2 regions of the Ruegeria sp. YTSA219 genome follow, and region 1 is predicted to be linked to the other one. Evidence: riboswitches for the same ligand, from Rfam matches in the RefSeq annotation. Region 1 holds a riboswitch; the other holds the start of a gene.
The links. A riboswitch is a leader RNA that binds a small molecule or an ion and turns the genes downstream of it on or off. The one in region 1 is predicted to bind cobalamin.
Positions count from the first base shown of each region.

Region 2: another riboswitch for cobalamin. It lies ahead of AC2FFB_RS12570 (hypothetical protein); the one in region 1 lies ahead of AC2FFB_RS05130 (DUF1636 family protein).

Region 1 covers NZ_JBXWMT010000002.1:425,505-436,298, forward strand. The annotation lists gene AC2FFB_RS05125 (hypothetical protein) at 1-826, opposite strand, end outside; cobalamin riboswitch at 1,462-1,668, shown strand; gene AC2FFB_RS05130 (DUF1636 family protein) at 1,763-2,137, shown strand; gene cobW (cobalamin biosynthesis protein CobW) at 2,140-3,195, shown strand; gene cobN (cobaltochelatase subunit CobN) at 3,199-6,492, shown strand; gene cobG (precorrin-3B synthase) at 6,489-7,616, shown strand; gene AC2FFB_RS05150 (precorrin-8X methylmutase) at 7,616-8,245, shown strand; gene AC2FFB_RS05155 (precorrin-2 C(20)-methyltransferase) at 8,242-8,970, shown strand; gene cobJ (precorrin-3B C(17)-methyltransferase) at 8,967-9,719, shown strand; gene AC2FFB_RS05165 (cobalt-precorrin-6A reductase) at 9,692-10,441, opposite strand; gene cbiE (precorrin-6y C5,15-methyltransferase (decarboxylating) subunit CbiE) at 10,440-10,794, shown strand, end outside.
Region 2 covers NZ_JBXWMT010000008.1:44,789-55,582, reverse strand. The annotation lists gene AC2FFB_RS12600 (ribonuclease T2 family protein) at 1-463, shown strand, start outside; gene AC2FFB_RS12595 (hypothetical protein) at 664-957, shown strand; gene recR (recombination mediator RecR) at 1,238-1,831, opposite strand; gene AC2FFB_RS12585 (YbaB/EbfC family nucleoid-associated protein) at 1,896-2,240, opposite strand; gene AC2FFB_RS12580 (DNA polymerase III subunit gamma/tau) at 2,396-4,147, opposite strand; gene AC2FFB_RS12575 (protein-tyrosine phosphatase family protein) at 4,304-4,804, shown strand; gene AC2FFB_RS12570 (hypothetical protein) at 4,806-5,210, opposite strand; cobalamin riboswitch at 5,294-5,513, opposite strand; gene AC2FFB_RS12565 (alpha/beta hydrolase family protein) at 5,653-6,510, shown strand; gene rsgA (ribosome small subunit-dependent GTPase A) at 6,535-7,563, opposite strand; RNA gene ffs (signal recognition particle sRNA small type) at 7,722-7,820, opposite strand; gene AC2FFB_RS12550 (5'-nucleotidase C-terminal domain-containing protein) at 7,860-9,701, opposite strand; gene nudC (NAD(+) diphosphatase) at 9,897-10,794, shown strand, end outside.

The sequences.
Region 1 (10,794 bases):
TTACCAGCTTTGACGCGATCAAGTCCTCGATCTGCCGGCTTGTGATGTGGCGGCATAGAGGATGGCACTCGTGGATCCATTCAGCGAGGCTGGCACGGCCTTTGGCTTCCGCCTCGCGCGCCTTCTCGCGGTCGGCCCGTATCTGGACCAGCCCCTTCTCCCACCGGCGCATCTTGAACCAGTTGTCCGAGAAACAGACCTTGCTGCGTGTGTAGCCTTCGCTTTCATTGGCATAGGCTTTGACCGCCTGCTTCAGGTCATCGGGCTTTACCCCGGCTTTCACGGCGGCTGCGATCTGGAGCAGACTGGTTCGCCGGTCTCGGATCCTGTCTTCGGGAAAGGCCGCTAAGATCTTCTCAGCTTCAAGATCTTCAACCTCCTCCGCCGCCTCGCGCCTGCGCGTAGGTGGTTTATGGATGGTTTTAGGATGGTTTGGGGTCCACCGTGAACCCCCTACCCCGTTCACAGTGGACCCCGTACCGGGTCCAGGCTGGACGGGGTTCACAGTGACCCCCGTCTCAATGTCGGGCTCTGCCGTGGGTTCGAGCGCGGCCACGCGCTCCAAAACGATGCGGTAAATGACGGTGTAGCCGTTCTTGCAGTGCCGCCGTCCTGTCTCGATCAAGATGCCTTCTCGGAGGAAGTCGATGATGGTGCGCTTGACCGTGCTCTCGCTCAGTTCCGTATGGCGTTGGATCGTCCCCTTGGAACACCAGATGCCCGAACCGTCATCGCTCGCCTTGTCGGCCAAGAACATGATGATCTGCTTGCGCGCGGCGCTACCAAAGCGGCGCTCGGCGCATTCGTTTGCGATGCGCCAGCTCATGGTCTCACCGCCAATTGGGTTGAGGTCAGACCGGAAATACCGTAGGTATGGAGACGGAAATATTCTTCTATGCCGTTGAGGTGGGTGGCCGCCCCCTCAGCGGTTTTTCTTTGCCTCTTCGCCAAAGCAGGAGCCTGTGAAAAACCGTTTACTTGGGCCTTATAACCTATTGAAAAGTGCCCCTGAACGAAACAAGTCCGTTTACAATTTTTCCCTTTTAAATCAACGGAATTTTCCGGATTGCAAATCCGTGTACACCGGTTCGATTCCGGTACTCGCCTCCAATACTTTCAAACAGTTGCTTCGCATTCGGCTTTTCGAGCCTGCGACATGCCGTCTCGCTACGGCAGTGCTCTGCTGAGTGAAGCTTGACACCGGATTGATCAGAAGGCGGTGAACTCACTGGCTCGGCCGGTAAATTTGACCGCTCTATCGAATCCACGCGATATGCCCTTTGAAGTAACGGGCCCGCGAATCCTTTCGTCTGGATATCTTCGAGGCGCAAAGCCCAAACTCGCCTGCCGTCATTTTGCATCTGACTGACCAAACATGCCGCTGACAGGCATTGGCAGGTCGCTTTTCCATTCTCGATGATTTCCGTGCGTCTGCCGCGCTTGACAAGCCCCCTGCCCGTGCCGCATGTCCCATCCGTTGGTGTCTGCACATGCAGATGAAAAGGGAATGCGTCAGCGGTCATCCGTCAAACGCAGCCGCCCCCGCGACCGTGACCGGAGAGGGTGCCCAAAGCCACTGGCCAGACAGGCCGGGAAGGCGGGACATCTGCCAGAGGCCAGCCTCTGACATCCGCAAGCCGGGAGACCTGCCAACATCCGAAGTTGAAACCGGACGGGGTGATCCGGTGTCGGGCCCATGTCGCAATACGTGGCCCGCATGAAACCCCGTCCCCCGCGAAGAGGATTTGGGGGGATGAGAGACATGACCGAGACCACACCTGTTGAACTGCTGGTGTGCACGACCTGCCGCCGCGGCCTGCCCGTCGAGAATGATGCAGATCGTCCTGGGGCGTTGCTGCACAAGGCGTTGGAGCAGGCAGAACTTCCTGATGGCGTCACTTTGAAGGCAGTAGAATGCCTTTCAAATTGCGATCAGGGCTGCTCGATTGTGCTGCGTGGCGGACCCGAACGTTGGACCTTTGTCTATGAGCATCTCGATGAAACCGATCATGTCGAGACCATTGTTGAAGGTGCGACCAAATATCTCGCGACCCAAGATGGCCTCGTTAAATGGCGCGAACGTCCTGAACATTTCCGCAAAAACTGTGCGGCCCGCATTCCCCCGATTGGAGCTTAGATATGAGCAATCTCGAAAAACTGCCCGTCACTGTGATCACCGGCTTTCTGGGCTCGGGAAAGACCACGCTGGTGCGTCATCTGATGCAGAACCCGCAGGGCAAGCGCCTGGCCATTGTGGTCAACGAGTTTGGAGATGTTGGCGTCGATGGCGATATCCTCAAATCCTGCGCGATCCCCGATTGCCCGGCGGAAAACATCATGGAATTGGCCAATGGATGCATCTGCTGCACCGTGGCAGATGATTTCATCCCGACCATCGAGGCGCTGATGGCGCTAGAGCCGCGCCCCGATCACATTCTGATCGAAACCTCTGGCTTGGCCCTGCCCAAGCCGCTGCTGAAAGCGTTCGACTGGCCGGATATCCGCTCGAAAATCACCGTGGATGGCGTAATTGCTCTGGCCGATGCCGAAGCTGTGGCCGCCGGTCGCTTTGCCCCGAATGTCGCTGCGGTGGATGCCCAGCGCCTGGCCGATGACTCGATTGATCACGAAACGCCGCTATCCGAGGTGTTCGAGGACCAGATCTCCTGCGCCGACATCATTCTGCTGACCAAGCCTGATCTTGCTGGCCCCGAGGGGGTCGCCAAGGCCAAGGAAATCATCGCGGCAGAGGCTCCGCGCCCGCTGCCCGTGGTCGAAGTGGCCGAAGGCGCTGTGGATGTACGTGTTGTGCTGGGGCTTGAGGCCGCTGCCGAAGATGACATGGAGGCACGTCCCAGCCATCACGATGGCCACCACGATCACGAGCATGATGATTTCGAAAGCATCATTGTCGAGCTGCCGGAACAGACCGATCCGGCCCAGCTGGTCGCCAATATCGAACGTCTGGCGAATGAACTGAACATCCTGCGGGTCAAAGGCTATGCCGCTGTTACCGGCAAACCCATGCGCCTTTTGGTGCAGGCAGTCGGGGCCCGTGTGCGTCATCAGTACGACCGCCCGTGGGAGCCAGGTGAAGAGCGTCGCTCGCGTCTGGTGGTCATCGCCGAGCATGACGACATCAAAGAGGCTGAAATCCGCGAAATCCTCGTGGGTGTGACCGAGGCTGCCGAGTAAACCATGCACGTCGTCTTCCGCGAAAGCCACGGGTTAGAGGAAACGGAGACCCCGACCGATCTGGGCCAGAGCCCGGCGGATCTGGTGGTGCTGTCCTTTTCCGACAGTGATCTTGGCGCTTTCGCGGCAGGCTGGCATCGTGGGGGTGGACCCGAAGGCCGGATGCCGACCCTGCGGCTGGCCAATCTAACGGCGCTGAAGCACCCGCTTTCTGTCGACACCTATGTCGAGCAGACGCTGGAGGGCGCCAAAGGCATTCTGATCCGCCTGATCGGTGGCGTGCCCTATTGGTCCTACGGATTGCAGCAGGTTCTGGCACTGGCCCACGCCAAAGGCATCGCTGTGGCAGTCCTGCCGGCGGATGGACGTGAAGATACGCGCCTGGATGACTATTCTACCCTGCCTGTTTCAACCCTGCGGCGGCTGGCGCATCTTTGCGACACAGGCGGTGAGGTCGCAGCGCAGGCTGCGCTGGCGCAAATGGCACTGGCCGCGGGGCTTTATTCTGGCCCAGTGATGGGGGCCAAGACGATCCCGGAATGTGGCGTATGGTGTCCGGATCGCGGTGTGATCCCGGCGGATACCGCATTCGCCGGTGATGCCAAGCGCATCCTCGTGACCTTCTATCGCGCCTATCTGACCTCGGCAGACACTGCCCCGGTCGCGGCCCTGATCCACCGTCTGCGTGCGCGTGGGTTTCAGGCTGTTGGCCTATTTGCGCCGTCGCTCAAAGCCCCTACCGCCGCTGACTGGCTGCGCGAACAGGTCGTAGCGCTGGCCCCCTCGGCAATCATCAACGCCACCTCCTTTTCGGGCAAAGGCGCCTCGGGAACGTCCCCGCTGGACGCCGCCAATGTGCCGGTATTTCAGGTCGCCTTGTCCACCGCACGCCGCAAGGCTTGGGTCGATGCGGAACGCGGGCTGTCCCCCGCCGACCTCGCAATGCATGTGGTCCTGCCCGAGGTGGATGGCCGCATTTCGGCGGGCATCGCTTCGTTCAAGGAACCGGGCAAGCGCGACCCGTATCTGGAATATTCCCGTTTTGCCCACCGCCCCGAGCCGGAACGGGTTGAGGCGATCATAGACCGGGTGGACGGCTGGCTGCGCCTAAGCGACAAACCCAAGCCAGATCAGGTTCCAGCGTTGGTGCTGTCGACTTATCCCGGCAAGGACTGGCAGATGGCCCATGCGGTTGGCCTGGATGCGTTGGCCTCGGCCGAGGCGATGCTGTCCGATCTGCAGGCTGAAGGCTATGATACAGCACCCGGCGAACCGATAGCCGAGACGCTTTTGGATGCGCGACTGGCTTGGCCGCTCGCGGCCTATCAGACCGCGCTGGCAGACTTGCCGGAACAGTTGCAAACGGATCTGCAATCCATTTGGGGCAAGCCTGAGGACGACCCGGTTTTTGCCGATGGTGCGTTCCACTTTACCGCCTTGAACCGGGGCAAGACACTGATCGCGCTGCAACCGGAACGCGGCACGCCCGAGCTGCGCGATGACGACTATCACGATCTTTCGCGCACCCCGCGCCACAGCTATGTTGCCTTCTATCTCTGGCTGCGTAAGGGGCATGGCGCGGACGCGCTGATCCATATCGGCGCGCATGGCACGTTGGAATGGCTGCCAGGCAAATCGGTCGCCCTGTCCCAAAACTGCTGGCCTGAGGCGTTGGTCCGAGATCTGCCGGTGATCTACCCCTTTATCGTGAATGACCCCGGCGAGGCCGCACAGGCCAAGCGCCGGATCGGCGCGGTTACACTGGGCCATATCCCGCCCCCGATGCGAACAAGTGACACGCCGGACCGTATGGTGCGGCTGGAATCCCTGCTGGACGAATTCTCGAACGCCGACGGGCTGGACCCCAAACGCCGCGACCGACTACAAGAAGACATACGGGATGAGGCGCAGGCCATTGGTCTGGAAAGCGATCTGGGTCTGGATCAGGCAACCTGTACCGCCGAAGCGATCACCCGTATCGACCGATTTGTCTGCGACATCAAAGAAAGCCAGTTCGGCGACGGCTTGCACGTCTTTGGCCGCGTCCCCGAAGTGACCGGCAATTTTGATGCCACGCCTTCAGCGCATGCGGAACGTCAATCACTTTTGGACGCACTGGCCGGGAAACGGATCGAGGCTGGCCCGTCTGGCTCACCCTATCGCGGGCGCTCGGACGTGCTGCCGACAGGGCGAAATCTTTACACCACCGATCCGCGTTCGGTTCCAACACGCGCGGCCTATACCCAAGGTGTCAAACTGGCCGAGGAACTAGTGCGACGGCATCTGCAGGAAGAAGGCGATTACCCCAAGGGGCTGATTGTCGACCTCTGGGGCTCGGCCACGATGCGCACTGCGGGTGAAGAATTCGCCATGGCGCTTCACCTACTGGGTGTGAAACCGGTTTGGGACAAGGGGTCGGAGCGGGTTTCCGGTATCGAGGTGCTGCCAATCACTGATCTCAGCCGTCCACGGCTAGACGTGACCTTGCGTGTCTCGGGCCTGTTCCGCGATGTATTCCCGACGCTTTCTGCGCTGTATGGCCAGGCAGTGCGAGCATTGTGTGAACGGGACGAGGCAGCAGACTGGAACCCATATGCCGGGCAGGCACCGGCCGCCCGTGTCTATGGCCCCGCCCCCGGCAGCTATGGCCTGAACATGACGCAGCTATCCGAAATCTATACGGACGAAGCGCGCGCACAGGCCGGTCAGGCTTGGCTGGATGCCAGTTCCTTTGCGCTTGAGGGCGAGCAAATTGCACGGGATGTCGATGGTATTACCCAACGCGTTGCCCACGCCGATAGCTTTGTTCACCTTCAGGACCTGACCGAAACCGATCTGCTGTTGGCCAATGACTATGCCACGCATGAGGCCGGTTTTGCCGCCGCCAAGAAAGTCACTGGCGGTACTGCGCAGCTGTACCATCTGGACAATACCAACCCAGACACCCCCCGCGCCCGAACCCTCTCTGAGGAAATCAGCCGCGTTGTCCACGCGCGCGCGGCTAATCCTGACTGGATCGCAGGAATGCAACGGCACGGATTCCGCGGCGCCGCCGAGATCGCGGCAACGCTGGATCATATGGCAAGCTTTGCCCATCTGTCGGGAACCGTTGCACCGCATCTGTTTGACATCTACCACGATGCCACACTGGGTAACGCCGAGGTTGATGCCTTTCTGCAAGAGAAGAACCCACAGGCGCATCAGGCCATGCAGGACCGGTTCCGTGCTCTGCTCGAGGCTGGCCTGTGGAACACGCGCCGAAACTCGATCCGAGCCGATCTGGAGGGGTTGGGATGAGTGCACCGATCGTTCAGGACTGGTGCCCCGGCGCCCATCGCCCGATGATGTCGGGGGACGGGTTGGTCGTGCGGGTTCGGCCGCGGCTGGCGCGCCTTGAGGCAGCGCAGATGTTAGGCCTGTGCGAACTTGCCGACCGGTTCGGCAATGGCACCATTGACCTGACCAACCGCGCCAATCTGCAACTGCGCGGTGTGGCCGAGGCCGATCACCAACCTTTGCTGGAAGAACTCGCTGCGCTGAACCTTTTGGATGCGGAACCGGGTATCGAGGTGCGGCGCAATATTCTGGTGACACCGCTCTACCAATCCGGCGATCTTACCGCACGACTGACGCAGGAACTGATCGACCGGTTGGGCGAATTGCCGTCGCTACCAGCCAAGTTTGGGTTTGCCATCGACACCGGACCAAATCGCCTGTTGGTCGGGGATTCCGCGGATATCCGGCTGGAGACAGGCCCCGAGGGGCTGATCCTACGCGCTGATGGGGCCGAAACAGGGCGTCGCGTGACCGAAAAAATCGCCATCGACCACCTGATCGCGCTGGCCGAATGGTTCGCGGATCACCACACTCCCGAGGCCCGGCGCATGGCCCGCGTGGTTGCGACACAGGATTTGCCGTCAGAATGCCAAGGCAGCGCACCGGGTGATGTTGGCGCTCTGCCTGAGCCGGGCATCGTGGAACTGGGTGCGTTTTACGGAGCCGCGTTCGGTCAGTTGCCAGCGCGCGGGCTTGCGGGGCTGATTGAGACCTGCGGTGCCTCTGCGCTGCGGGTCACCCCTTGGCGGCTGTTCCTGATGGAAGGCGGGGCGGCGATACCCGCCCCAGCGTTCGTCACCGATGGCACCGACCCGCTGATGACCACTGACGCCTGCCCCGGCGCCCCGCTCTGCCCGCAGGCGCAGGTGGAGACCCGCGATATCGCCCGCGCGCTTGCCTCGCGTATTCCCGGCCACTTGCATGTCTCGGGCTGTGCCAAAGGATGCGCGCGCATGGGACCAGCTGATGTCACCCTGGTCGGCCACGATGGTCGATTTGATCTTGTCAAACAAGGCCGCGCGGGAGATGAGCCAAACCTGCGCGGGTTAAGCCCCGAAACACTTATGACCATGGACTTCACCTGATGCCCTATGAATACGAAACCGACGGCGCGGCGATCTACAAACAAAGCTTTGCCACCATCCGGTCCGAGGCCGATCTGGCACGGTTCGACGCCGATGAGGAACAAGTCGCCGTCCGGATGATCCACGCGGCAGGTATGGTGGGGCTGGAAGAGTTCGTGCATTTCTCACCCGGTTTTGTGAGCTCAGCCCGTGCCGCGTTGGAAGACAGAGCACCGATCCTGTGCGACGCCCGCATGGTCAGCGAGGGTGTGACCCGGTTCCGCCTGCCCGCCGATAACGAGGTGATCTGCACCCTGCACGACGAACGTGTGCGTCTGCTGGCTGCCGAGATGAGCAACACCCGGTCCGCCGCTGCGCTGGAGTTGTGGCGCCCGCATCTGCAAGGCGCCGTGGTGGCCATCGGTAATGCGCCCACCGCCCTGTTCCACCTGCTGAACATGCTGGAAGACTCCGACTGCCCGCGCCCTGCGGCCATCATCGGCTGCCCGGTGGGCTTTGTCGGTGCGGTCGAATCTAAAGACGCTCTGTGGGAGGCGCAGCCTGTGCCGTCCTGCATCGTCAAGGGTCGCCTTGGTGGCAGCGCCATCACGGTCGCCGCGGTCAACGCCATCGCGAGCCGCGCCGAATGAACGTGGGCAAGATATACGGTGTCGGCCTCGGCCCCGGCGATCCGGACCTGATGAGCGTCAGGGCCGACCGCCTACTGCGCACTGCCCGCCACGTGGCCTTTTTCCGCAAACCGGGTCGCAGTGGTCAGGCCCGCAAGATCGTCAATGGCATGATCCCAGAAGGCGCGGTGGAATTCCCGATGGAATACCCCGTGACCACAGAAATTCCATTGAGTGATCCGCGGTACAATGAGCTGCTCTCGGCGTTTTATGAAGATTGTGCCGCGCATCTGAAGACACTGTCGGATCAGGGCGAAGACGTGGTGGTCCTGTGCGAGGGTGATCCGTTCTTCTACGGATCATTCATGCATCTTTACAATCGATTACGTAGCGAGGCTAAAGTTGAAGTCGTGCCTGCGATCACCGGTATGTCCGGCGCGTGGACCGCAACCGGCGACCCCATCACCTGGGGAGACGACGTATTGACCGTGCTGGTCGGCACATTGCCCGAAGACGATCTGGCCCACCGAATGGCCCAAACCGACGCGCTGGTGGTGATGAAGATCGGGCGCAATATCGACAAAGTGAAGCGGGCCCTGAAGACGGCCGGTTTGTATGACCGTGCTTGGATCGTGGAATACGCTCAGATGCCCAATCAACGCGTGTGCAAATTGTCGGAAAATTGCGAGGGGATCACTCCGTATTTCTCGATCATCATCGTTCACGGACAAGGGCGGCGGCCATGAGCGGTTGGGTCAAGATCGCAGGACTCGGGCCAGGAAACGAGGCTTTGGTGACGCCCGAAGTGACCGCTGCGCTGGCTGGGGCGACGGATGTCGTCGGCTACATTCCTTACGTCGCGCGCATCGCCGAACGCCCCGGCCTGACGCTGCATGCCAGCGACAACCGGGTTGAGATCGACCGCTCTCAGCATGCGTTGCAAATGGCGGCCGAAGGGAAGCGCGTAGTGGTCGTATCCTCGGGCGATCCGGGCGTATTTGCCATGGCAGCAGCGGTGTTCGAAGCGCTGGAAAACGGCCCCCGTGAATGGCGCGACCTACCGGTTGAAGTGCTGCCCGGGATCACTGCGATGCTTGCGGCCTCCGCCCGCGCTGGTGCCCCGCTGGGGCATGATTTCTGCACTATCAACCTGAGTGACAACCTCAAACCTTGGCCTCTGATTGAGAAGCGCCTGCGTCTGGCCGCGCAAGCGGATTTCGCGATGGCGTTTTACAACCCCCGCTCGAAATCCCGCCCCGAAGGCTTTGTCAAAACGCTGGAAATCCTGCGCGAAGAATGTGAACCCGAGCGGCTGATCCTGTTCGCCCGCGCTGTCAGCCGGGCGGATGAGGCAATCCGGATTTCGACATTGGTCGAGGCCACGCCTGATATGGCCGATATGCAGACCGTGGTGATCGTCGGCTCATCCTTAACCCGCGTGATAGAACGCGACGGCGATCCCATCGTCTATACGCCGAGGTTCACACCCGAATGAACCAGCCAGTCCAGAACCTGCGGAACGCTCGACAGTTCCAGCCGCTGCGGCAGGGCTGGACGGTCGATCATCAACACCGGTATGTCCAGCGCCCGCGCGGCGTCCAGCTTGGCGCGCGCGCCAGTACCGCCCGCGTTCTTGGATACCACCAGTTGCGTGCCGTGGCGCTGCATCAACGCCCGGTCATCAGCCTCGGCAAAGGGTCCGCGCGCCACGACAACCTCGCAATTCGGCAAGGGCAGGACATCGGGTTCATCCACCAGCCGCAACAGGTAATGGTTCTGGGGCTGGCTGACGAAATCTTCGAGATGCATGCGCCCGACCGCAAGAAACACGCGCTGCGGATTACCGGACAAAGCGGCCACCGCTGCGGCGATATCCGGGACGCGCAGCCAGGTGTCACCGGGCTGCGGTGCCCATTCGGGCCGTGTCAGCGCAACAAGTGGAATCTGCGCCGCATGGCAGGCCTCAATCGCGTTACGGCTCATCCCGGCAGCAAACGGGTGGGTCGCGTCGATAACGTGGCTTATGCTGTGGTCATGGATATATTTCACCAGCCCTTCGGCCCCACCGAACCCACCAACACGCACCGGCAGGGCTTGCGGGCGCGGGTTGTCCACGCGTCCTGCATAGGAGTAGGTCGCGGGAATACCCCGGTCGGCAATGGCTTTTGCCAGCGCGTTGGCCTCGGTCGTGCCGCCCAATATCAGGAGGTTGGACATGTCTGAAGCTCCGTGGCTGACCGTTTTGGGTTTGGGCGAAGATGGACTGGATGGCTTGCCCCCCGCAAGCCGTCAAGTGCTGGAACGCGCTGAAATCATCATGGGGCCACCGCGACACCTGTCCTTGGTTCCCGATTTCGGAGCCCAGCAGGTGGAATGGCCTGTGCCCTTTGCCGATGGTCTGCCGATCCTGACCGGTTTTCGCGGGCGATCAACCGTGGTTCTGGCCTCGGGTGATCCGTTCTGGTTCGGCGCCGGATCCGTGATCGCGCGGAATTTCGAAGCCGGGGAATGGGCCGCCCTACCCGGCCAATCCACTTTTTCGCTGGCCGCTGCGCGGTTGGGTTGGCCGC
Region 2 (10,794 bases), on a different contig from region 1:
CGGCTGGATTCTACACGGGCTTTGGCCGCAATTCCATCAGGGCTGGCCATCTTATTGCCGAACGGCTGAGGCCCCGCCGACGCGGACCATGACCCGTGAAATGGAAGATATTCAGGGCAGTTCCGGCCTTGCCTGGCATCAGTGGAAGAAGCACGGCACCTGCTCGGGCCTAAGCGCTTCGGACTATTACACCTTGTCGCGGCAGGCCTATGGGTCGGTCGAGCGTCCAAAGGTGTTCCGCCAGTTGGACGCATCTGTGAAACTGCCCGCATCTGTCGTGGAAGAAGCGTTTCTAAAGGTCAATCCGGGGCTGGAGCGCGACATGATCACCGTCACCTGCAAACAAGGCTATATCGAAGAGGTGCGCCTGTGCCTGTCCCGCGATCTTGAACCGGTGCCTTGTGGCCGGGATGTGATCAAGGACTGCGCGGCCAAAGACGCGCTTTTTGATCCGATTCGTTAGAGGGTCCGGATGGCAGTCGCGGTACCAAAGCTGCACGTCTTGAAAACAGGGTCACGTCCAGCGTGTCATAACCGCTGAGCACCGCCGAAGGGCCCAGATGCACAGTCCGGGTCAGGTACATGTTGTCGAGCGTGGGGACCATTTTGAGGTTCCTGACGTTGAGATCACCCTAGTCGTTACGTTCCTGCAAATTGCGGCGGTTGAAGGTCCAAATTCATGAAAATGTTGCTGACTATTTTTCTGAGCTTAGTTGCCTACGCGACTACGGCAAAGCTGTTGTTTGGAAGCTCACTCCAGCCAATTGCCCTGATAACGCTCTGGAACGACAGGCTTGGCGCACCGTTTTGGCCGATATTGCTGTAGTTCGGTACCGCGACGAGCTATTTGGTTGCCGCCTTCTTAGCAAAGAAGGGCTTGAAGGAACTTCTCTCGGTTCCGATTTTTTTGGCCTTGTCGATGAGTTTTTCTACGGTGTTTGTTGCAACATATGCTGAGTTGTTGCGCGCAATAGCCACCAGAAGCTTTAATGCAGATGTGGAAATTCAGAACTCATTCTACCAATCACTTAAACATGCGCTCTAAGAGGGGCAGTTCTTTTTGCACGGCGCGGCTCTTAAAGATTGCGTTCCATTTGCGTGGAGCTATAGGCGAGTGTCGTATTTTCAATTGCCTAACAACGTTGCAGTGAATGTCCTTCCATCGGAATGGTTGGTAAGCTGCAATATCATCGGAGATTGAGTTTCGAACTCCTTTTGAAGCGCGTCATGGGCTACACTACAACTCCTTCCGCGCCCTAAGCGCCGCTGTGATCGTCCCGTCATCCAAATAGTCCAGCTCGCCGCCAATCGGCACACCCTGCGCCAGCGAGGTCAGGCGCACCTGCCCGTCCAGTTGATCGGCTATATAGTGCGCGGTGGTCTGGCCATCGACAGTGGCGTTCAGCGCCAGAATGACTTCGGTGATCCCCTCGGCTGTGACCCGATCCTTGAGGCGGGGGATGCGCAGCTCGTCCGGGCCTATCCCGTCCAGAGCCGACAAGGTGCCACCCAGAACATGATAGCGGCCTTTGAAAACTGCGGCGCGTTCCATCGCCCAAAGGTCGGCGACGTCTTCGACGACGCACAGCTCTCCGGTCGCGCGGACTTCGCTATCGCAGATGTCGCAGATATCCGAGGTGCCTACATTGCCGCAATTCAGGCACTCACGGGCAGTGATGGCAACCTGTTGCATCGCGTCCGCAAGCGGTGTCAGCAGAAGGGCGCGTTTGCGGATCAGATGCAGCACTGCGCGACGGGCCGAACGTGGGCCGAGGCCCGGCAGTTTGGCCATCAGGTCGATCAGATTGTCGATATCGCTGTTCGAACTCACCGCGCTTGCTCCTGCATAAGGGCCGGGCAGTTGGGCCCGGCCGGTATTTCGTCAGGAGTGCCTATCAGAACGGCAGCTTGATGTCTGCGGGCAGGCCCATGCCTTCGGTCAGCTTAGCCATCTCAGCCTGCGACCGTTCAGCGGCCTTGGCCTGAGCATCTTTGATGGCGGCCAGGATCAGGTCTTCGACCACTTCCTTGTCGTCGCCGTTAAAGATTGACGGGTCGATATCGAGACCTTTCAGCTCTCCCTTGGCCGTGGCTGTTGCCTTGACCAGCCCTGCACCGGATTCGCCGACAACCATGATGGTATTCAGCTCTTCCTGCATATCCGTCATCTTGGTCTGTAGATCCTGTGCGGATTTCATCATCTTGGCCATGTCACCCAGGCCGCCGAGTCCTTTGAGCATCGGTATTCTCCTAATATCCGGTTTGACGCCTAAATACGGGCGCGGTCGGCGCGGCACAAGGGCCGAGCTGGCTCCTGCCCGTCGTCAAGGCCTTTGGCCAGACCTTTCCTCCCGTTGGGCGCGGGAGGTTTCCAGTTGGGTAAGATGGGACGGTTTCAGTCTTCCTCGAACGGGTCCCATTCGTCTTCGACCTCGGGCAGCGCCTCGGTTTCCACTTTGGCGGCACGTTCTTCCGGTGTTTCAATCCGCTTGATGCGTGCCTTCGGAAATTGCATGAGCACCGCCTGAACCAACGGGTGTTTCTCAGCCTCTGCTTTCAACGCCAGCTCGGCGGCGTCTCGAATCTCGGCGATGGTCGCAACCTCACCATCGGCCACAATCGACACAGCCCAGCGGTTGCCAGTCCATCGTTGCAGCGACGAACCCAGTCTCGCTGCCAGATCTGTGGGTGCGTTCTGTGTCGGGGTGAATTCGATCCGCCCCGGTTGGTAAGAAACCAGCCGCACCCCGTTTTCGACCTCGACCAGAAGTTTCACATCCCGATTGGTGCGGATCAATTCAACCACGTGGTCAAAACTCGGATACCGTGCCAGCGCCGATTGGATATCATGGGCCAGAGCGGCCGACGGCGCGCCGGCGGGGCTGCTAGTTGCGGACACGTAAGAAGATGATGTCGCTTGTACCGGAGCCTGAGAGGGCACGGCCATACCACCGCCAGGACCGCCATTCGGAGGCGGAGGCGGGTTGTCCTGCAGGCGCTTGATCAGCTCTTCGGGGCTGGGCAAGTCGGCAACATGGGTCAGGCGGATAACGGCCATTTCAGCAGCCATCATGGCATTTGGCGCGGCCGATACCTCTTCCAGCGCTTTCAGCAACATCTGCCACATCCGGGTCAAAACGCGCATTGGCAGGGCCTCGGCCATTTGCTGACCACGAGCACGTTCATCAGGGGAAACCGTCGGGTCCTCGGCTGCGTCTGGCGTGATCTTCACAACCGAAACCCAGTGCGTGATTTCGGCCAGATCGCGCAGCACGGATAGCGGATCGGCCCCTTCGGCATATTGCCCGCCCAATTCAGTCAGCGCGCTTGCTGCATCCCCTCGCAGGATCATTTCCATCAAGTCCAATACCCGGCCCCGGTCGGCCAGACCCAGCATCGCGCGCACCTGATCGGCGCTGGTTTCACCGGCCCCATGGCTGATTGCCTGATCCAGCAGCGAAGTTGCGTCGCGCGCCGACCCTTCGGCCGCGCGGGTGATCAGCGCCAGGGCATCATCCGCGATCTGTGCCTTCTCAGCCGCTGCGATCTTATTGAGCAGGCCAATCATGTCCTCGGGTTCGATCCGGCGCAGGTCAAATCGTTGGCACCGCGACAGAACAGTCACCGGGACTTTGCGGATTTCGGTCGTGGCAAAGATGAACTTCACATGCGCAGGAGGTTCTTCCAACGTCTTGAGCAGCGCGTTGAATGCGCTGGTCGAAAGCATGTGAACCTCGTCGATGATGTAGATCTTATAGCGCGCACTGGCGGCGCGGTATCGGACCGAGTCGATGATTTCGCGGATATCATTCACGCCGGTTCGGCTGGCGGCGTCCATTTCCATCACATCGACGTGGCGGCCTTCCATGATGGCGACGCAATGTTCGCACTGGCCGCAGGGTTCGGTCGTGGGCTTGCCTTCGCCATCGGGGCCAATGCAATTCATGCCCTTGGCGATGATCCGGGCCGTGGTTGTCTTACCGGTACCGCGGATGCCGGTCATGATGAAGGCTTGTGCAATCCGGTCGGCCTCGAACGCGTTTTTCAGCGTGCGCACCATTGCGTCCTGACCGACGAGGTCAGCAAAAGTTTCCGGGCGGTATTTTCGCGCGAGAACCTGATAGGCGGGGCTGGGCGTGTCGGTCATGTCTGCTCTGTTGGATTCGTGTCAGGTTTGCAGAGTAGAGACCCCCGCCGCCCGCGTCCACCGCGCGCGAAAAGGAATTTCGTTTTGGCAAGTTGCATCAGAGCCGGTAAATCATGAGGGGCCTCAGCCCCATGTGGTGATGCAGGAAAAGGAGCAGTGTTGGAGAGATTTGCAATTCACCCTCTTGGATTGGGCAAAGGGCAGATCGCTCTGTGCCCACTGCCGGGTGTCACGGGCGATTATGCTGGAGATTTCGCAGTAATCCGAGATTGGGCGCCGGACCTGGTCATCTCGATGACTACTCTGGATGAGTTCCAGCATTCCGCCGGGTTGTCATTCGAGGCGGACCTGCAGTGCGAACGGATTGCCTGGGTCCACCTTCCGGTCTCCGATTTCGGCGCCCCCACGCCTGAGGTTGAGGCGCTTTGGCCGCAAGCCAGCGCCGCCGCCCAACATGTCCTTGCCAGTGGCGGCAAGGTGCTGGTGCATTGCCGCGGTGGGTGCGGACGCTCGGGGATGGTTGTGATGCGGCTAACGGTGGAATGCGGCGAAGCGCCTGACCAAGCGCTTCGGCGGTTGCGTGCAGTGCGGCCCTGCGCGGTGGAAACCAAAGCGCAAAAGGACTGGGCCGGGTTGCCGGCCCGAACCCTTCCCTGAATCAGGCAGACACTTGATACGGAATACTGTCGCTGCGCGGCGGCAGGGTCGAAACGTCGAGCATCGCACAGGGTGGTTCTGACAGAAAACCAGCGGATTTCTGGATGAACTCCGGCCCGAACATCATGTCGCCATAGGCGTCCAGCTTTTCTGTCGGCGTGTCTGTGCTGGTGCCGCAATAGACCCTGATCTGTTCTGATTGGGCCCGAAAACGGGCCGTGCAGCCTTCGGTGCAATGGGTCAGATCGCTGGTACCTTCGACCTCGAATGTTTTGGATGTCGCAGGCGTTGCCGTCGCCATCGCCTCGGCCATGGCGCGTGCCATTCGGGCAAGGGCGGGGCAGGGTTTCCCGGTCCTCTGACAGACGGTTGCGGTGAATTCGTGTGTTTTTGTCTTCCAGATCATAATGCGCCCTCCGCGCGCAGGACGGAGGGTGAGGATCAGGTGTGACAGCGCGCTGACGACCTGCCCGGACACCCCGCCCGAGTTTCGGTTTCGATACGATGGCAGGTCTCCTGACTTGCGGGTCGTCGCTTTGCCGACCTTCCCAGCCCTGGGGCCAGTGGTATTTCGGCATTGCTCACCGCTTACAGTTGCGGGGGCAGTCGCGGAGTTGGCCCTTTCCGGCATCGCCGGGGCAGACCGCACCGTGTTCCCTTTTCATCCCGCCCCAATTCCGGGGCAAGAACCATCACCACATCGCTAGCGGCTATGCAGACCCCGAGTCAAGCCACCTGTTGGGGTGCAAACCGGACGTTTGGTCATCTTGATGAAATCTTGACTCTGGTGGCCGAAATCGGGCCGATTGTTGAGTGAACCGAGTAGTTCAGAATTTGTCGGAAGCGCCATGCTTGATACCACGCCCTGCGTCCAGACTAAGGACTTTGATTTTGCCTCAGGCTCTGCCAGCCTGTCGGCGCGGCTGTATCTGCCTGAAACCCAGCCGAAGGTCGCCGTGGCGATTCACAGCGCAACTGCAGTGCCGCGCGAATATTACCAGCATTTTGCCCGTTGGCTGGCCGCCGAACAGGGTATGGCCTGTCTGACCTATGACTACAGCGATTTCGGGCATTCGCTGCGCGACAAACTCAAAACCTCCGAGGTGACCATGGCGGATTGGGCCTTGGTCGACATGCCCGCCGCACGGGCTGAGATGCGCAGGCGGTTCCCGGACGCTTTGCAGTGGAGCATCGGTCATTCCCTTGGCGGCTTGCTGGGGCCGGTGCAGCCAGACATTGATCAGATCGACCGGATGATCTGTGTATGTTCGGGGCTGGTTACTCTGTCCGACCATCCCTGGCCCTATCGCGGGCTGGCGTGGATGTTCTGGCATGTGCATGGGCGTCTGGCAGTGAATGCGCTGGGCTATCTGCCGGGCAAAGCGGTGGGGATCGGTGCCGATTTGCCTGGTCCGGTCTATTGGCAATGGCGTAGCTGGTGCACGGCGCCGCAGAATTATGTGCCGCAGATCGGTGACGCTCTGCCCGAAGCGAGATGGGCGCAATCGAATACGCCGGTGGACCTGTTCACCTTCGAGGACGACCAGATGGTGCCGCCAGACGCTGTCTGGCGGCTTGCCGATCTGTATGGACCAAAGGCGCGGCGACATCTGTTGTCTCCGAATGAATTCGGAGCGCCTGAGATCGGTCATATTGGCGCTTTTGCCCGCAGAAACCGGGCGGTTTGGCCCCGGTTGATTGCCTGAAAACGAGGCGCCTTTCTGTCACGCTCAGTGTCTGCTGCGGGACTTTTTGTCATTCATGACGGATCGCACCATTTTGCCAAAGGCTTTGTCACGTGCCCGTGACTGCGCGAGGGTTTCGGAATTCCTCTGATCTTCGCGCCGAAGCTTGTGCCAGCGCGCCAGCCGGTCGGGCTCAATCACGCCATTGGCAATCGCCTCCTGTACAGCACAACCGGGTTCGGCCTGGTGCTGGCAATCTGAGAACCGGCACCTTGCAGCCAATTCTAGAAGGTCTGAGAAAACCTCATCCACGCCGTCTTGGGCATCCATCAAACGCAGGGCGCGCATTCCTGGCGTATCAATCAGCCACCCCCCGTTTCGCATCGGGTGAAGCGCACGATGGGTCGTGGTGTGGCGACCCCGTGCGTCATCCTCGCGGATCCCCGCCGTTGTCCCGGCCTGACCAGTCATGGCGTTCGCCAATGTGGTTTTGCCGACACCGGATGAGCCGACCAAAGCAGCAGTTTGCCCGGAAGGGCACCAGGACAGGATCGGATCAATCTCTGACGCCTCCAGCGCGTTGACGGTTAGAACGGTCAGAAACCGAGCCAGCGAACTGGCCTGACTGGCATAGCTCTCTGGGTCAGGGCAGCTGTCGGCCTTGGTCAGGACAACAACCGGATAGCACCCGGCCTGATGCGCCAGCGCCAGATAACGCTCAAGCCGTGCCAGATTGAAATCGGCATTGCAGGAACTGACGATATACAGCACGTCCACATTCGCCGCGATCAGCTGAACCTGCGCACCGGTGCCTGCGGCCCGGCGTTGCAAGAGGCTTTTGCGCTCCAAAAGATGCCGAATGCGGTTTTGATCATCCGCAAGGATCCAATCGCCAACCGCAAATTCGCCGGTTGATCGGTCAGGGGTCAGATCAGATGTGTCGCCCAGCGCATTCAGGCCGATCAGGCGATCACGATGGACGGCGTTGATGCGATGCGGTGTGCAGGTAGGGTTCACAGCATGTTGGGCTGCAAAATGAGAGGACCATCCCAGGTCCGAAAGTGTTTTGGACATTGTTCTGCCTGTGTTCAGATACAGGAAACCATCAGGGTGGCAGGCGCGCACCCATCGGTAACATGTTCAGGCAAGAGCGGGGGTTAGTCCCGGAAACGCTCTGCCCGAAGGGTCATTGCTACAATCATAAAGTCCCTCCTGCGGCAGTCGTTGCGCGTAAGTGAGAGGTTGGACATCGACCCAAGCGGGGCTCGTTGTGGCTGCTTCCTTCCGGATCTGACCAGGTTGGCGAGGCGCTCGCCCGCGCCAACCTCTCGAGGGTGGATATAGGCAGTTGGCCGGAAAAACACAACCCGTCAGAAGGTCAGAAGAATCCGTAAAAAGCCATTTTCGTCGGTTCCAAGGACTTGTGGATCAAATTCCTGAATGTCCTGCAGATGTCGGTGGGCATTTGGACCGGTGCGTAAGATCGCCTGCGTACCAGTGTTACTGGTGATTCTGAAGGGTTTCTGGGCCTCTTCCAGCGGATCGCTGACCAAGGTGCCTGACAGATAATCCAGCAGGGCTTGCTGGACCGGCAGGATGGGCATGTCGATACGTTGCGCATTACCCGCAAATGGGAAATGCCCGCCCCCGCTGGCGCGATAATTGTTAAGCGCGACGGCAAATTGCTGATCCGGTGCAATGGGGGTGGCACCGACCAGAACCTCTGAAACGCGCCGGTTTTCGGCGTTGATCAAGGTGCCCATATCGTCGAAACGCGGAGGTTGTGTCAGATCAATTCTGCAGGACAGCCCGTATAGCACATCAAAGTTGTGACCCACCCGATTTTCGCAAATAAGTTCGGATGCAGATCCGGTCGAAATCTGGTTGAAAACAGCTGCGGACATCTCAAGCCAGTCCACGATTTGATCACCGGATACAATGACACCCTGCAATTCGTTTGGAAAAACATGCAGGTCAACCACGTTACGCAGGAATATCTCGCCAGGCTTAACATCCGTATAGAATCGCGGCCCGGCCCGACCGCCGAATTTCGAAGGTGAAACCGCCGATAAAATCGGAATGTCTGCCAGGTCGGTTTCGGACATACACAGACGTAACGCGGCAGCCTGGGCGGCGGCGACCAGCCTCAGCCCACGGTCCTCGGTGCAAAAGCTGAAATAGCTGTGCAGATGGTGCGGGGTGCGCCCGACCGGCTGGCCCGCTCGCCTGCGGGTTTCGGCATGACCCGAGGAAAACAGATGCAACAATTCCGGATCTTCAGGCGCCAGTGATACGATTTCGTCGGGATGCCCCGCAGATATCGGTCGCAGCGTCGCCTGGGCTTCGCCAGCGGTCCAGCCGCCGCGCTCTGCCGAGTGAAGCTTCAGGTCGATCACCCCCAGATGTGATCCGGCCGTTCCGGGTAAGACAACTGGTTTGCCATGCACCAGAGTGTTTTCAGAGCCGGCCTTGGCGGGATAGGTCAAATGGGAATGACCAGCAATTATTGCGTCGATACCTTCGATTTCGGCTAGCGGAATAATCGCGTTTTCCATATTCTGTTGTGACCTGTCCGGTCCGAAACCGGTATGGGCCAACGCGATGATCAGGTCGCAATTTTCGTCTTTGAGCTTTCTGACTTTGTTTGCCGCACAAGTCAGGATGTCCTGAGTGGTAAGGGTGTCGTGCAGCTTGTGCGCCTCCCATTGCGCTGTCTGAGGCGGGAGGACCGAAAAAACCCCAATTTTCAAGGCCATAGGTGTCGGCGAGCCAGGGATCTGTTTGTGCAAAATGACATGATCTTGCCAGATCTGAGGCCCATTCGTGCGCAAGGCATTGCTGCTGAGCACAGGGCAGGGGGCGTCAGAGATAACCTGCTGTAAGAATTGAAGCCCGAATCCGAAGTCGTGGTTTCCCAGGCCAATCGCGTCATATCCCAGGCTGCCGAAGGCCTGCATCAGGATGTGCGGCGCATTGGCGGGATCGGCAGCCCAATCCCCCAACGGTGTACCCTGCAGAGCGTCTCCGTTGTCGAAGAGCAAGACGATATCTCCGTCTGCCTCAGCCTCGTTTCGCGCCTGCCGGATCAGGCTGGCCGTTCGGGTCAATCCGATCGTAGGTTCGTCTTGATCCGCGTAATAATCAAAACTGCACAGGTTCATGTGCAGATCGGTGGTCGCCAAAATCCGGATACCTACAGACTGATCAGACAAATGCGAAATTGTTTTTAATACTCTACTTTTGGCAGTTTTATGAATAACAACTTCAACAAAAAGCATAGTAAGTGCAAATTTTTTTATGCACTTGCGGTAATTTGACGGGATCGCCTCGGTTTTCGGTCGTGGAATTGTCGTTGCAACACCGAAGCTGTCATGGCAGCCCTGTGCAGGCGAACCAGAGGAATTTAAATGAAGAACGCGGAACAGGTAACGTTTGGTGGATCAGGGCTGGATCGTGCCGCACATCTTCGCGGAGACGTCGACACGATGGCAGCAGCGCGAGCACATCCGAAAGCGAAATGCCTGTTGCTGTGGCGCGGAAAGCTGCTGGTTCAAGGAGAGGCCCTTGATCAACTCTGCTTGTTACCTGTCTTGCATGAGCTGATCGCAAATGGTCCCGGTGGGATCGTCCCAGCGCCAGTATTGCTTGGTCTCTCGGATGAAGTTCCGGTTTTTGCCTTTGATATATCCGATTGGATGCCCGAGGGCGCTGACCTGTCCGAACTTGGGGCATTCTTCGACCGATCAGAGCAACAGCACCCGGATTTGCCTGAAGGTCAGGTTTTTGTCGAATTGCGCCGCATCATGGCGCGCCTTTCCTCACGTGATGCCGAACTTTCGGCTTCCGCCAAGGCGGTCATCGCCTGGCATGAAACCCATAGGTTTTGCGCCCGTTGCGGCGCCGCCAGCGAGATGTCGCAAGCAGGATGGCAACGCAGTTGCCCGTCGTGTGGGGGGCAGCATTTCCCACGCACCGACCCGGTCGTCATCATGTTGATCACATATGGGAATTCGGTGCTGATGGGGCGATCCCCGGGATGGCCTGAAGGGATGTATTCGCTACTGGCCGGATTTGTCGAACCCGGAGAAACGCTGGAAGCGGCGGTGCGCAGAGAGGTGATGGAAGAGGCCGGTGTCCCCGTCGGGCAAGTAACCTATCTTTCCAGCCAGCCCTGGCCCTTTCCGGCGTCACTGATGTTTGGCTGTGCAGGCGAGGCATTGTCGCAAGAAATCACTATAGATCCGGTTGAAATCGAAGACGCTATATGGGTGGATAAGGCTGAAATGATGCAGGTCTTTGCTGGGG